Arthrobacter sp. ERGS1:01: one gene and its partner. The protein of the gene in region 2 binds, or shares a complex with, the protein of the main gene of each other region. Links are inferred from orthologs where the notes say so. Each region holds a gene or a part of one and is shown on either strand. Other genes may lie near its edges. The genes, in order: rpsG and tig.

Evidence for each region.
Region 1: the proteins of tig (region 2) and rpsG are in contact, whole or in part, in a crystal structure (PDB 3GTY), measured with the Thermotoga maritima proteins. The link is inferred for Arthrobacter sp. ERGS1:01 from one-to-one orthologs. Residues at the interface, in WP_004081061.1 of Thermotoga maritima: Glu122, Val124, Val129, Leu130, Tyr133, Glu188, Gly259, Ile262, Tyr263, Glu266, Ser270, Glu273, Gln274, Glu277, Arg308, Gln311, Ile312, Ser315, Tyr316, Glu325, Arg329, Arg336, Leu363, Phe366, Trp367, Arg373, Leu377, Arg381, Leu384, Glu387; in WP_004081843.1 of Thermotoga maritima: Lys34, Lys52, Lys55, Glu59, Arg62, Gln63, Glu66, Asn67, Lys69, Val71, Arg95, Ala109, Lys110, Lys111, Gly112, Arg113, Pro114, Glu117, Glu121, Ile124, Ala125, Tyr127, Asn128, Asn129, Thr130, Gly131, Lys135, Asp139, Arg142, Met143.

The regions. Positions count from the first base shown.
Region 1 is NZ_CP012479.1:3,269,113-3,276,467, forward strand. The notes cover bases 4,061-7,016. They hold rpsG (30S ribosomal protein S7), read right to left. Parts: upstream 5,796-7,016; coding sequence 5,325-5,795; downstream 4,061-5,324. Other genes in these bases: fusA (elongation factor G), read right to left, coding at 4,061-5,251; rpsL (30S ribosomal protein S12), read right to left, coding at 5,797-6,171; AL755_RS18820 (patatin-like phospholipase family protein), read left to right, coding at 6,575-7,016. Also shown: AL755_RS18790 (MFS transporter), read left to right, coding at 1-163; AL755_RS18795 (GH1 family beta-glucosidase), read left to right, coding at 160-1,587; tuf (elongation factor Tu), read right to left, coding at 1,786-2,976; more of fusA, read right to left, coding at 3,137-4,060; more of AL755_RS18820, read left to right, coding at 7,017-7,355.
Region 2 is NZ_CP012479.1:2,015,540-2,022,919, forward strand. Bases 1,816-4,796 are described here. They hold tig (trigger factor), read right to left. Parts: upstream 4,003-4,796; coding sequence 2,629-4,002; downstream 1,816-2,628. Other genes in these bases: AL755_RS12985 (ATP-dependent Clp protease proteolytic subunit), read right to left, coding at 1,816-2,350; AL755_RS13005 (Fpg/Nei family DNA glycosylase), read right to left, coding at 4,499-4,796. In the rest of the region: ATP-dependent Clp protease ATP-binding subunit ClpX, read right to left, coding at 1-826; AL755_RS12980 (ATP-dependent Clp protease proteolytic subunit), read right to left, coding at 1,021-1,695; more of AL755_RS12985, read right to left, coding at 1,730-1,815; more of AL755_RS13005, read right to left, coding at 4,797-5,470; AL755_RS13010 (ribose-5-phosphate isomerase), read right to left, coding at 5,474-5,947; AL755_RS13015 (hypothetical protein), read right to left, coding at 6,010-6,999; AL755_RS13020 (DUF1648 domain-containing protein), read right to left, coding at 6,996-7,380. UniProt on the Bacillus subtilis protein: Involved in protein export. Acts as a chaperone by maintaining the newly synthesized protein in an open conformation. Functions as a peptidyl-prolyl cis-trans isomerase.

The DNA of each region.
Region 1 (7,355 bases), 1.3 Mb from region 2 along the record:
GGGCATCATGAACATTGCCCTGACGGTGCCGCAGGCGTTCGCCCCCATGCTGGGCGCCCTGCTGGTGGGTGCCGCCGGCGGTTTCACCTTGCTGTTTGTGGTTTCCGGGCTCACGGCGCTTGCCGGGGCATTGGCAGTGGCTCAAGTGAAAGGTGTTCGATGAAGGCAACGGCGGAGGAATTGGGCAGATGGTTGGCAGCCGAGCTGCCCTCCGGCTTTGAGTTGGGCGTGGCGACGGCGGCCTTCCAGATTGAGGGCGCCGTGCACGACGCCGGTCGCGGGCCCAGCGGCTGGGACGCCTTCACTGCGGGGCCGGGAAACATCCTCAACGGCGACACCGCCGACATCGCCTGCGACCACTTCCACCGGGTGGCCGAGGATGTGGCACTCATGAAGGACCTGGGCATCGACGCCTACAGGTTCTCCATTGCCTGGCCCCGGATCGTCCCCGACGGTGCGGGAGCCGCAAACCCCCGGGGCCTGGACTTTTACGACCATCTGGTGGACGCCTTGCTGGCCGCCGGTATCAAACCCATGGCCACGCTGTACCACTGGGACACTCCCCTGCCGTTGGAGCAGGCGGGCGGCTGGCTGAACCGTGCCACCGCCGAACGCTTCGGCGACTACGCATCCCTGGTGGGCGGCCGGCTTGGCGACCGCGTGGACAAGTGGGTCACCATCAACGAGCCGGCGACAGTAACGCTCAACGGCTATGGCCTGGGCGTCCATGCACCCGGCAAGTCCCTGCTTTTCGATGCGCTGCCCACGGCCCACCACCAATTGCTGGCACACGGGTTTGCGGTCCAGGCGCTCCGGAGTGCCGGGGTGAGCGGCGGGGTGGGAATCACCAACGTCCACTCCCCCGTGGTTCCGGCGGATCCGGATAACCTCGAGGACGTCGCGTATGCGGGGCTCTTTGACATCCTGCACAACAGGATCTTTGCCGATCCCGTACTGCTGGGCCACTATCCGCAAGTGCCGGAGCTGGTGGCCGACATGTTTGCACCCCTATTGGACGTCCCGGCGGCCGACCTTGCGGCGATCTCGGCGCCACTGGATTTCTACGGCCTGAACTACTATGCACCCACCCGGGTGGGCGCCGGGGCCGGTGGCGGTGAAAATCCGGACGGCTCAGCCCCGGCCATGGCACAGCTGCCGTTCCACCTTGCTGATTGGCCGGAATACCCCTCCACGGGTTTCGGCTGGCCCGTGGCACCGGCACACTTCGGCACCGCCTTGGCCCAGATGCGGGACAGGTACGGCAGTGCCCTTCCGCCCGTGTACATCACCGAGAACGGCGCCAGTTTCGAGGATTCGCTCTCCCCTGACGGCGCAGTCCACGACTCCCGCCGGGTGGAGTACCTGGTCCAACACCTCAGTGCCGCGCTCGACGCCGTCAAACCCGGCGGCCGGGCCGAGGGCCTGGACCTGCGCGGCTACTACGCGTGGTCCCTGCTGGACAACTTTGAGTGGGCTGCCGGATACTCGCAGCGATTTGGCCTGGTCCACGTGGACTTTGACACCCTGGCTCGCACGCCCAAGGACTCGTTCCGGATGTTCCAGGCACTCGCCCGGGAGCGGAGTTAGGCTGTCGACCATTGGGCTCGACCACGGATGAGGCCGGGCCGGCGTTTTTTGTAGTCCGGCGTAAAGGAGGACCCGAGGCCGCCCGCGGCCGACGGGACGGATAGCCGGACGGAAAAACGCCGGCCCGGCCGCCACCTTGGACACAGAAAAGCCCCCCAGCCGAAGCTGGGGGGCTTTCCTAGCGATCTAAGTAATTAATTACTTGATGATCTTGGTGACACGGCCTGAACCAACGGTGCGGCCACCCTCGCGGATAGCGAAGCCGAGGCCTTCTTCCATGGCGATCGGCTGGATCAGCGCGACAGTCATTTCGGTGTTGTCGCCAGGCATAACCATTTCCGTGCCCTCGGGCAGGGTGATGACGCCGGTAACATCCGTGGTGCGGAAGTAGAACTGCGGGCGGTAGTTCGAGTAGAACGGGTTGTGACGCCCGCCCTCGTCCTTGGCCAGGATGTAGACGTTGGCTTCGAAGTCGGTGTGCGGGGTGATGGAACCCGGCTTCACGATGACCTGTCCACGCTCTACGTCTTCGCGCTTGATACCGCGCAGCAGCAGACCACAGTTCTCGCCGGCCCATGCCTCGTCGAGCTGCTTGTGGAACATTTCGATACCGGTAACCGTGGTCTTCTGGACCGGACGGATACCGACGATCTCGACCTCGGAGTTGATCTGAAGGGTTCCACGCTCGGCGCGGCCCGTCACAACAGTTCCACGACCGGTGATGGTGAAGACATCTTCAACCGGCATCAGGAACGGCTTGTCCTTGTCGCGGATCGGGTCCGGAACGTTGTTGTCCACTGCATCCATCAGGTCCTCAACGGACTTGACCCATACGGGATCGCCTTCCAGAGCCTTCAGGCCGGAAACGCGCACAACGGGTGCCTCGTCGCCGTCGAAGCCCTGCGAGGAGAGCAGTTCGCGAACTTCCATCTCGACCAGGTCGAGAAGTTCTTCGTCATCAACCATGTCGGACTTGTTCAGTGCGACCAGCAGGTAGGGGACACCAACCTGGCGGGCCAACAGAACGTGCTCGCGAGTCTGGGCCATCGGGCCGTCAGTCGCAGCAACCACCAGGATAGCGCCGTCCATCTGGGCAGCACCGGTGATCATGTTCTTGATGTAGTCAGCGTGACCGGGGGCGTCTACGTGTGCGTAGTGGCGCTTCTCGGTCTGGTACTCAACGTGGGAGATGTTGATCGTGATACCGCGCTGCTTCTCCTCGGGAGCCGAGTCGATGGAGCTGAAATCACGCTGCTCGTTGAGTGTCGGGTACTTGTCGTACAGTACCTTGGAAATGGCAGCCGTCAACGTGGTCTTACCATGGTCAACGTGACCGATGGTGCCGATGTTAACGTGCGGCTTGGTCCGCTCGAACTTTGCCTTTGCCACGGGTTCCTCCTAGAACGTTTCAGATGACTTACTCTCTAGCGACGCTTTTCGTCACTAAAACCGTAGTAAGTCTACTGGGGGCTTTTTATATTTAAGAAATTGCTAGCTGCCGGCGTCTGTTCCAGCCTACGGCCGGAACAGACGCCAAGCAAAAGTGCGACTATTCGCCGCGGGCCTTCTGGATGATCTCGTCGGCTACTGCCTTCGGGACCTCAGAGTAGCTGTCGAACTTCATCGAGTACACGGCACGACCCTGGGTCTTGGACCGCAGGTCACCGATGTAGCCGAACATGCCGGACAGGGGAACCAGGGCCTTGATGACCTTGACGCCGCTTGCGTCCTCCATGGACTGCATCTGACCACGACGGGAGTTGATGTCACCGATAACTTCACCCATGTATTCCTCAGGGGTGCGGACTTCAACTTCCATCAACGGTTCGAGCAGAACCGGGTTGGCCATCCGAGCGGCTTCCTTGAACGCCATGCGACCGGCGATCTTGAAGGCCATTTCGGAAGAGTCAACATCGTGGGACGCACCGTCAAGCAGCGTGGCCTTGATGCCAACCATCGGGTAACCGGCCAGCACGCCGTCAGGCAGTGCGGACTGGATGCCCTGGTCAACGCTGGGGATGTATTCGCGAGGAACACGGCCACCGGTAACCTTGTTGTCGAACTCGTACATTGCACCTTCGGCAGTATCCAGGGGCTCAATGGCGATCTGGATCTTAGCGAACTGACCTGAACCACCGGTCTGCTTCTTGTGCGTGTAGTCGTGCTTGGCTACGCCACGCTTGATGGTTTCGCGGTACGCAACCTGCGGCTTGCCAACGTTGGCTTCAACGTTGAATTCGCGACGCATGCGGTCCACCAGGATGTCCAGGTGGAGCTCGCCCATGCCGCCAATTTCGGTCTGGCCGGTGTCCTCGTTGAGGTTGACGGTGAACGTCGGGTCCTCAGCGGAGAGCTTCTGGATAGCCGTGGACAGCTTCTCCTGGTCACCCTTGGTCTTCGGCTCAATGGCAACGAAGATCACGGGCTCGGGGAAGGTCATCGACTCGAGAACGATCGGGTTGGCCGGATCGCACAAGGTGTCACCGGTGGTGGTGTCCTTGAGGCCGATCACTGCGTAGATGTGACCTGCGTGGATCTCATCTACGGGCATTTCCTTGTTGGCGTGCATCTGGAAGAGCTTGCCAATACGTTCCTTCTTCTGCTTCGTGGAGTTCAGCAGCTGCGTACCGGAAGTTACCTTGCCGGAGTACACGCGGATGAAGTTCAACTGGCCGAAGAACGGGTGCGTTGCGATCTTGAAAGCCAAAGCCGAGAACGGCTCGGTTTCGCTCGGCTCGCGCTTGATCTCGATGGACTCGTCGCGGGGATCGTGACCGATCATCGCTCCAACGTCCAAGGGGTTCGGCAGGAAGTCGATAACGGCGTCGAGCATGGGCTGCACGCCGCGGTTCTTGAATGCGGAACCACAGAAGACCGGGTAGATCTCGGAGTTGACCGTCAGCTTGCGGATGCCGGCCTTCAGTTCCTCGATGGAAGGCTCTTCGCCCTCGAGGTACTTCTCCATGAGTTCTTCGGAGGACTCGGCGGCAGCCTCAACGAGGGCCGCACGGTACTCTTCAGCCTTTTCCTGAAGATCAGCGGGGATCTCCTGGACTTCGTAGGCGGCACCCATGGTGACGTCACCCTTTGAGTCACCGGCCCAGACGAAGGCCTTCATGGTGAGCAGGTCGACGACGCCGATGAATTCGCTCTCGACGCCGATCGGCAGCTGCATGACCAACGGCTTGGCACCCAAGCGGTTGATGATGGTGTCTACGGTGAAGTAGAAGTCAGCACCGAGCTTGTCCATCTTGTTGACGAAGCAGATACGCGGAACGTTGTACTTGTCAGCCTGACGCCAAACGGTCTCGGACTGGGGCTCAACACCCTCCTTGCCATCAAAGACGGCTACGGCGCCATCGAGCACACGCAGGGAGCGCTCAACCTCAACCGTGAAGTCAACGTGGCCAGGGGTGTCGATGATGTTGATCTGGTTCTTGTTCCAGAAGCAGGTCACGGCGGCAGACGTGATGGTGATGCCGCGTTCCTTTTCCTGCTCCATCCAGTCAGTCGTCGAAGCACCGTCGTGCGTTTCGCCGATCTTGTGGTTCACACCCGTGTAGAACAGGATGCGCTCAGTCGTAGTGGTCTTGCCAGCATCGATGTGGGCCATGATGCCGATGTTGCGGACCTTGTTAAGGTCGGTAAGCACGTCCTGTGCCACGTTTTCTCCCTTTTCTAGAGAAGAGCGGTCGACCGCTCGGCGGGTTCACCGCCGAGCGATCGTAAGGCTCTAGTTACCAGCGGTAATGGGCGAAGGCCTTGTTGGACTCGGCCATCTTGTGGGTGTCTTCGCGACGCTTGACAGCGGCACCGAGGCCGTTGGAGGCATCCAGAACTTCGTTGCGCAGACGCTCGGTCATGGTCTTCTCGCGGCGAGCCTTCGAGTAACCAACCAACCAGCGCAGGGCCAGAGCAGTCTGACGGCCCGGCTTGACCTCAACCGGAACCTGGTAGGTGGCGCCACCAACACGGCGGGACTTCACCTCGAGGCTCGGCTTGATGTTTTCCATGGCCTTCTTCAGAGCAGCAACGGGATCGCCGCCGGTCTTTTCGCGTACACCCTCGAGTGCGCCGTAAACGATGCGCTCTGCGGTGGACTTCTTACCGTCAACGAGGACCTTGTTGATCAGCTGAGTGACCAACGGGGAGCCGTATACGGGATCTACAACTAGCGGCCGCTTGGGGGCCGGACCCTTGCGAGGCATATTACTTCTTCTCCATCTTTGCACCGTAGCGGCTGCGAGCCTGCTTGCGGTTCTTAACGCCCTGGGTATCCAATGCGCCACGGACGATCTTGTAACGAACACCGGGAAGGTCCTTAACACGGCCTCCACGAACGAGCACGATGGAGTGCTCCTGGAGGTTGTGGCCTACACCGGGGATGTAAGCGGTAACTTCCACGCCACCGTTAAGGCGCACGCGGGCAACCTTACGCAGAGCCGAGTTCGGCTTCTTCGGGGTGGTGGTGTAAACGCGCGTGCAAACGCCGCGACGCATGGGGCTGCCCTTCAATGCGGGAGCCTTGGTCTTTGTGACCTTGGGTGTCCGGCCCTTGCGGACCAGCTGGTTAATCGTAGGCACTTTCGTGTTCTCCGTTGTTTTCTCGAGATGCTTCTCGTGTCGCTTTCCCCGGCCAACAATGCGCCGCGGAAGAGCCTTTTACTGGTAGTCGCAGACTTGGCGACTTCACAGCGCCTAGGCATGCAAAAATGTGGCATTCGCTGTACAAGAACCGTACAACCCGGACCCGTAGTCACTTTTACCGCCTAAGCGCCAAATGTGATTACTCTTATCCACTGCCACACTAACAATTAGCTACTACGTTACCACGGTGCGGCACCTTGCACCGAATCGTGCCCCAAACCCCTTGACAGGACGGGGCCCCGGGCGCAATCTCTAAGTACTCCACGCCGTGCGGACACCCCGCCGGTCTCCGCCCAGCACCCCTATGTGGAGCGGTACACAGGCAAAGCTCAGGTGCGTCATGGCCGATGCAGATCTAGTTCTTGAAGGCGGCGGAGTCAAAGGCTCCGGTTTGGTGGGCGCGGTAACGGCCCTCACCGAACACAGCGATCCCTATGAATTCCACCGAATTGCCGGCACGTCCGCCGGCGCCATCGTGGCAGGTTTCCTCGCCTCCGGCATCTCCGCCGGCCAGGTGAAGGACATCATGGACCAGCTGGACTTTTCCCGGTTCGAGGACCGGGCCGGGCTCCTCAAGCACGTCCCCGGACTGGACGACGTCTCGGGACTGCTCATCCATGAGGGCCTGTTCGCCGGTGAGTTCATGCACACCTGGATTTCGGCAACCATGGCCGCCCACGGCATCCACACCTGGGGGGACCTGAAGGACGACGACCCCGGGAGCGCACTGCCCCCGGAACAGCAGTACCGGTTGGTGGTGATTGTCTCCGACGTCTCACGCGGCTTGATGCTGCGCCTGCCCTGGGACTACAAGCCGCTCCTTGGCATCGACCCGGACAAGATCCCGGTGGCCGACGCCATCAGGGCTTCGGCGTCCATTCCGTTCTTCTTCCGGCCCTGGCAGATGCCCGCAGATTCCGCGGTCACAAGCCACGACCACATTGTGTGCGTCGACGGCGGGCTGCTTTCGAACTATCCGCTGTCCATCTTCGACCGGCAGGACGGCAAGGACTCCCGCTGGCCCACCCTGGGCGTGAAGCTCTCCGGGCAAACCACCATCCGCACGGATGATTGGAGCCCGGACAGCGACAACCTCGCCCTTGCCAAGTCGTTGCTCGGCA
Region 2 (7,380 bases):
AGCCGATGCCCTTCTTGCCGGCACGGGCGCCGATGATGTCCTCGAGTCCGGCAAAGGCGCCGGCCACGATGAACAGCACGTTGGTCGTGTCGATCTGGATGAATTCCTGGTGCGGGTGCTTGCGGCCGCCCTGCGGCGGAACCGAGGCGACAGTGCCCTCGAGGATTTTCAGCAGCGCCTGCTGCACGCCCTCCCCGGAGACGTCACGGGTGATCGAGGGGTTCTCGGACTTGCGGGAGATCTTATCGATCTCGTCAATGTAGATGATGCCCTGTTCGGCCTTCTTGACGTCGAAGTCGGCGGCCTGGATGAGCTTGAGGAGGATGTTCTCCACGTCCTCACCGACATAGCCGGCCTCCGTGAGCGCTGTGGCATCGGCGACGGCGAACGGCACGTTCAGGCGGCGGGCCAGGGTTTGGGCCAGGTAGGTCTTGCCGCAACCTGTGGGGCCCACCAACAAGATGTTGGACTTGGCGATCTCGACCTCGTCGTGGACGCCGCCGGCCAGGGTGGTGGACTTCACGGCGTGGCCGGACTGGATGCGCTTGTAATGGTTGTACACGGCAACCGCGAGGGAGCGCTTGGCCGGTTCCTGGCCAATGACGTACTCCTGCAGGAAGTCGAAGATTTCCCGCGGCTTGGGCAGTTCAAAGGCGTCGAGGTCGGCTACCTCGGCCAGTTCCTCGTCGATGATTTCATTGCACAGTTCAATGCATTCATCGCAAATGTACACACCGGGTCCGGCAATGAGTTTGCGGACCTGCTTTTGGCTCTTGCCGCAGAAGGAACACTTCAGCAGATCGGTGCTTTCGCCCATCCTGGCCATGGGTGCATCCTTCCATTAACAACCCGGGCGGGTGCCCGGACCGTTATTCATGCCAATAATTCCAATGGAACGGCCATGCCGGCCGCGTTTCGCATACTACATATACTCTAAGGCAACCCGGTGACAATATCGGGAAGCCAAACGCCGGGACCGCGCACAAATGCTGCGCCGCCCCGGCGTGGAATCCGCTTTGCTTAGCGGGAGATGGCTGCCGGCTTGATCTTGCGGGAGTTCAGGACCTCGTCGACCAGGCCGTAGTCGAGCGCCTCGGCCGCGGTGAGGAACTTGTCGCGCTCAATGTCGGCGCGGACCTCCTCGACGGAACGGTTGGAGTGCTTGGACCAGGTCTGCTCCAGCCACTCGCGCATGCGCAGCACCTCGCGGGCCTGGATTTCCAGGTCGGAGGCCTGGCCACCCTGGCCGCTCGAAAGCGACGGCTGGTGGATCATGACCGTGCTGTTGGGCAGTGCAAGGCGCTTGCCGGGAGCACCGGCCGCCAGCAGCACGGCGGCCGCGGAGGCCGCCATGCCCAGGCAGACGGTCTGGATTTCCGGACGGATGAACTGCATGGTGTCGTAGATGGCCGTCATGGCCGTGAACGATCCGCCGGGGGAATTGATGTACATGGTGATGTCGCGGTCCGGGTCGGTGGCCTCAAGGACCAGCAACTGGGCCATGACGTCATCGGCGGAAGCGTCGTCAACCTGCACGCCGAGGAAGATGATGCGGTCCTCGAAGAGCTTCGTGTACGGGTCCTGGCGTTTGAAACCGTAGGGCGTACGTTCCTCGAACTGCGGGAGGACGTAGCGGCTGCTGGGCAGGTTGCCGGCGGTGTGGCCAAAAGCTGTGCTGCCAAAGTTGTAAGTCATTGTGTTTGCTCCTGAAAATTCGTTTGGCGTGGCGTTACTTGGCGTTGGTTCCGCCGCCGCCGGCAACGGTTCCTGCGTGGCGGCTGATCTTGTCGAAGAAGCCGTATTCCAGTGCTTCCTGGGCGGTGAACCACTTGTCGCGGTCATTGTCCTTCAGGATGGTTTCCACGGGCTGGCCGGTCTGTTCGGCAGTCAGCTCGGCCATGACCTTCTTCATGTGCAGGATCAGTTCGGCCTGGATCTTGATGTCAGACGCCGTGCCACCAATGCCGCCGGAGGGCTGGTGCATCAGGATGCGGGCGTTGGGGGTGGCGTAGCGCTTGCCCTTGGTCCCGGAGGAGAGCAGGAACTGGCCCATCGAGGCGGCCAGGCCGGTGGCGACCGTGACGACGTCGTTCGGGATGAACTCCATGGTGTCGTAGATGGCCATGCCGGCGGTGACGGAGCCGCCGGGAGAGTTGATGTAAAGGTAGATGTCTTTTTCCGGGTCCTCTGCCGAGAGCAGCAGGAGCTGGGAGCAGATGAGGTTGGCGTTGTCATCGCGGACTTCCGAGCCCAGCCAGATGATGCGCTCCTTGAGCAGGCGGTTGTAGATGTACTGATCCTGACCTGACGGATCCGCGCTGGCCATCGTCGGTGTGGTGTGCTGTGCCATGGTGGACTTACCTCTCCTTCGTGCGATCCGTTGGGCTATGACCGTGTCCGGCAATTTCCGGAACGCCCAGCCCAATGCGGCTCATCACTAATCTTCACTACTTGGACAGTAGCCGTTTTTGGCCCGGATTTGTTTCGCAAAACCGTACTGTTCGCTGACGGCGCACGGATGGCGTCCCGCCGCGGACCCGCCGTGAATTGGGCACAAAAAAGCCGTTGCCGGCTCCCCGTGGGGGGAACCGGCAACGGTGTGGTTCATGCTTTCCCTGTGAGGGGAAATTAGATGCGGGCCTCGCCCGGATCCACGACTGCGGTGGGCTCGATGACCTCATCCTCGCCGGCGACAACTTCTTCTTCCTCTGAAGCAACCGAGACGAAGTCGGTCAGGTCGACGTCGGCACCGGTGGTGTCCTTGACGGCGGCCTTGGCCAGGACGGCGGCCAGTGCCTTGCGGCGGCGGACTTCGCCAACGATCATGTTGACCTGGCCCGAGGAGTCGAGCATCTGCGCGAACTGGTTCGGGTCCATGCCGTACTGGCTGGCGGAGGAGACGATGTAGTCGATCAGCTCGGCCTGGCTGACACCGATTTCTTCCTTCTCGGCAACAGCGTCGAGGATGATCTCGTTGCGGAACGCACGCTCGGTGTTTTCCTTGACCTCGGCGCGGTGCTCCTCGGTGTCGTGCTCCTCGGCGCCGTGGGAGTTCTCCGGGCGGAAGTGCTGCTCGAGCTGCTCGGCAACCACGGAATCCGGAACCGGAACCTCGACGAGCTCAACGAGCTTGTCCAGGACCTTGTCGCGGGCCTCGACACCCTGCTCGACGATCTTGGAGTCGGCGGCCTGCTTGGCCAGGTCCTCGCGGAGTTCGGCGATGGTGTCGAACTCGGAAGCCAGCTGGGCGAAGTCGTCGTTTGCCTCGGGAAGCTCGCGCTCCTTGACGGCGGTGACCTTCACGGTGACCTGTGCGGCTTCGCCGGCGTGCTCGCCGCCGGCCAGCTTGGTCTCGAAGATGGCTTCTTCGCCGGCGGAGAGGCCGGTTGCTGCCTCGTCCAGGCCGTCGAGCATGTTGCCCGCACCGATCTGGTAGGACAGGTCGGACGCGGAGTCAACCTCTTCGCCGTCGATCTTGGCGGCAATGTTGATGGTGAGGAAGTCACCGTCGGCGGCGGGGCGGTCAACGGGCTTGAGCGTGCCGAAGCGGCCGCGCAGCTCGTCGAGTGCCTTGTCGGTGTCGGCGTCGGTTGCCTCAACGGCTTCGACCTCGACGGCGATGCCGGCGTAGTCGGGCAGTTCGATTTCCGGACGGATGTCGATCTCGACGTGGAACTTCAGTTCGCCGTCGGTGGCGGTGGGGTCCGGAACTTCGGTGATTTCAACCTCGGGGCGGCTGAGCGGGCTGATGCCTGCTTCCACAACGGCGTTCTGGTACCAGCCGTTGAGGCCCTCGTTGATGGCGGTTTCCAAGACGTAGCCGCGGCCAACGCGCTGATCGATCAGCTTGTTGGGGACCTTGCCCTTGCGGAAACCAGGCACCTGGACCTGTGTGGCAATCGTCTTATAAGCCTCGGCAATGCTGGGCTTCAATTCCTCAAAGGAAACCTCAACATTGAGCTTTACCCGAGTGGGCGTGAGGTTTTCGACAGCGCTCTTCACAGCGTGGTACTCCTGATGGTCTGTTGGTGGATGTTAGGCACCAGCACATGGGCAGTCACTGACCAAACGTGAACCGGATAATGCTGAGTCGGGGCGACAGGACTCGAACCTGCGGTCTCCTGCTCCCAAAGCAGGCGCGCTAGCCACTACGCTACGCCCCGTAGTGCCCGCAACAGTCTACGGGCAAAAGTTCGTGGATGCACAATTACCCCCGCCCGGCGCGGGCCGTGCCGGGGCGTCCCGTTCGATTTGCGGCGCGCCGTGCGCGTTGCTAGTATCGAGGAGTTGTTCGGCCGAAAGCCGGGAAACATGGGGGCGTAGCTTAATGGTAAAGCCTCAGTCTTCCAAACTGATTACGCGGGTTCGATTCCCGTCGCCCCCTCCGAAATAAATGGAAATCCCCGGCCTGTTGGCCGGGGATTTTCTTGTTAATGCCGGTGATCGAGCTTGTCGAGATCTCGACAAGCTCGATCACCGGTGTCTCGATCACCGGCGTTCAGCCTTGGCAGCTCGGGCACCAATACAGTTTGCGACCGCCGAGTTCCGCCATGGCGATGACCGTGCCGCAGTGCCTGCACGGCAGGCCGTTGCGTTTGTACACATAGTGGGCGTCCTCCACCGGGACTTCCCTGTTGACGCTCGACGCCGTTCCCGGTCTGCCGCCGCCGTCGTCCCGCCACCCTGAGGCCCGGCCAACGGCGATGCCGAGCCCGGAAGGGCGGTCCGCGAGTTCGGTCGTGATGATCCTGCCGTCCCGGACGCCGTCGTTCATGAGCGCGACGACGTCGGCCCACAGCGCCTGCGCCTCGTCGGCGGACAGGGACGTGCCCGGCAGCTGGGGGTCCAGGCCGAGCCGGAACAGGACCTCCGCCCGGTACACATTGCCCACGCCCGCCAGGACATCCTGCTTCATCAGCTGCAGGCCGATACCGGTGCCGCTCTTGCGGATGCGCCGCACAAACTCGTCCGCGTCGCCTGCGGCGTTGATCAGGGGGTCCGGTCCCAGCTTGGCCCGCACGGCCGCAGCCTCCGCGGGCGCCAGCACCTCGCAGGCCGTGGGGCCGCGAAGGTCGGCCCAGCCGTGCTCGGAGACCAGGCGGACGCGGACGGCGCCCTTGGGCTCGGGCGGGCCCGTGTACCCGCCCACTCCCCCAGTGCCGGAATCATCGGCGATTTCCTGTTCGCCAACCCGGCGCGGAGCACCGATGCTCGAGGCTCCCGTGAAGGTGGAGTCGCCGCCAAAATCCCAGGCGCCGTAGAGGCCCAGGTGCACCCGCAGGACGTGGTCGTGCGAGAAGTACAGGAACATTTGCTTGCCGTGCGCCTGGGCGTGTTCGAGCACCTGGCCATCGAGGAGGGCGGCGCCGGCGGCGAACTTCCCCTGCGGGCTGCTCACCGCCAGCGTTGCCGCCCCAAAAACGTCACCGAACTGGCGGGCCAGCCGGTGCACGGAATGTCCCTCGGGCATTGCTTACTCGACTACGACGCCGGTGGTCTCGTATGTGGCGATCTTGCCGATGCGGCGCACGTGGCGTTCGGCGTCGCTGAACGGCTCGGCCAGGAACGCCTCGATCAGCTCGGTGGCCTCCTCAACGCTGTGCTGGCGGCCGCCCACGGCCACCACATTGGCGTTGTTGTGCTCACGGGCCAACTTGGCCGTATCCAGGTTCCAGGCCAGCGCCGCACGTACACCCTTGACCTTGTTCGCGGCAATCTGCTCACCATTGCCCGAACCACCCAAAACGATGCCCAGCGCATCCACGCCGGCTTCCTGGTCCGCCACGACCGCCAAGGCCGCGTTGATGCAGAACGACGGGTAATCGTCCTCGGCATCGTAGGCCTGCGGCCCGTGGTCGATCATCTCGTACCCCTTGGCCGCCAGCGCGGTGATGAGGTGGGCGCTAAGCTCCATGCCGGCATGGTCGGTTGCAATGTGAACGCGCATGAGTGGTCCTTCTCAAAGATTTGTTGGGGTACAGACCACACAAGCCTACCCAAACGTGGGGGCTAGTGGCGCTCGGGTCCCTTGCCGGCCCGGCGGTTCAGGATCGCGGACAGGTCGTCGGCGGTGTCCAGGTTCGGCGCGCCCACCACGACCCGGCCGGCCTGCCCGGCGCGCACGACGACGGCGGCACCCGAGGCGGCCAGGAAGGATTCGCTTCCGCCGTGCTTGCGCAGGCCCCAGCCGCCGTAGTCGCGGGCAACTATGTCCAGGGACACGGCCGCGTCGACGTCGGTGCATGGCACCACGATCACGGGCAGGACCCCTGCCAGCTTGACCATCAGGCGGCTGCGGTCCACGTGGACGGTGGCGGTCAGGGCGGCCACGGTCAGCAGTGCCGCGAGGAGGAAGCCCGCCATGAACCAGCCGCTGACCAGGCTCAGGATCGCGCCGGGAAACACGCCGGCCAGCAGGATCATGATGACCACCGAGCTGCGCGGGTGGAGCGTGTAGGCCAGCGTGTCGTTGGCTGCCATGGGATCGGCCGCGGATTCCAGCGCCCGGGCCAGGGCGGCGTCGTCGGCGGAGGTCCATTGTTCGTCGGGTTTGAAGGTCAGGGCCAGCACCAGTCCCATGGCGGCGGCAAAGCCGCTTCCCATCAGCACTACGTAACTGTCAACGCGCACCACGGGGGCGCCACCCTGCCCGGACTGGCCCAACAGGGCCGCCACGAACAAGGTGCAGGATGCCAGTTGCAGCGCCATGGCCACGCCCAGGAGCACCCGGCGCAGGTTTCGGGGCAGCAGGGTCCGGGCACCCTGGCTCCCCACGCCCGCCCCGAGAAGCAGGGTCACCACTACGGCCACCGCCAGGAACACGGCCAAGGGCACGGGGTCCCCGCCCGTGGGCAGCACCACGCCGCGGTCCAGCCCGGTACCCACCAAAACCCCGCCAACCACGAGTCCCACGGACAGCAGCGCCGGGAAGATGATGGCAAAGCGCAGCGCCCGGGCGTCGATGTGGCGTTCCCGGCGGCCGGGGCGCAACGGCGTCATTGCTTCACGCTCCCGGACAGAAGGTATGCCGTGACCAGCGACGCAGCCCGCCCGGCCGTGGCGGCGTCGGGCATGGAGATGACGAGGCGCTGGTGGAATCCGGTTTCAAGTACCAGTGCCGGTCCGCTCCCCGTGATGAAGGCGGTGGATCCACCGCCCAGCCGGTAGCCCCAGCCGCCAAAGTCCATGGCCTTGATGTCCTGCACGGCGGCGGAACGGATGTCCTTGTACGTGGCGGGCATCAGTTTCCAAAACCCGGACGCCAGCACCTTCACGCCGCCGGGGCCAATGACGGCCGTGCCCTGGCAGAACGCCCACACCAGGAGCGCCATGGGCACGCCGAGCAGCGCCAGCCACGGCGAGATGGCCAGCGTACTCCCG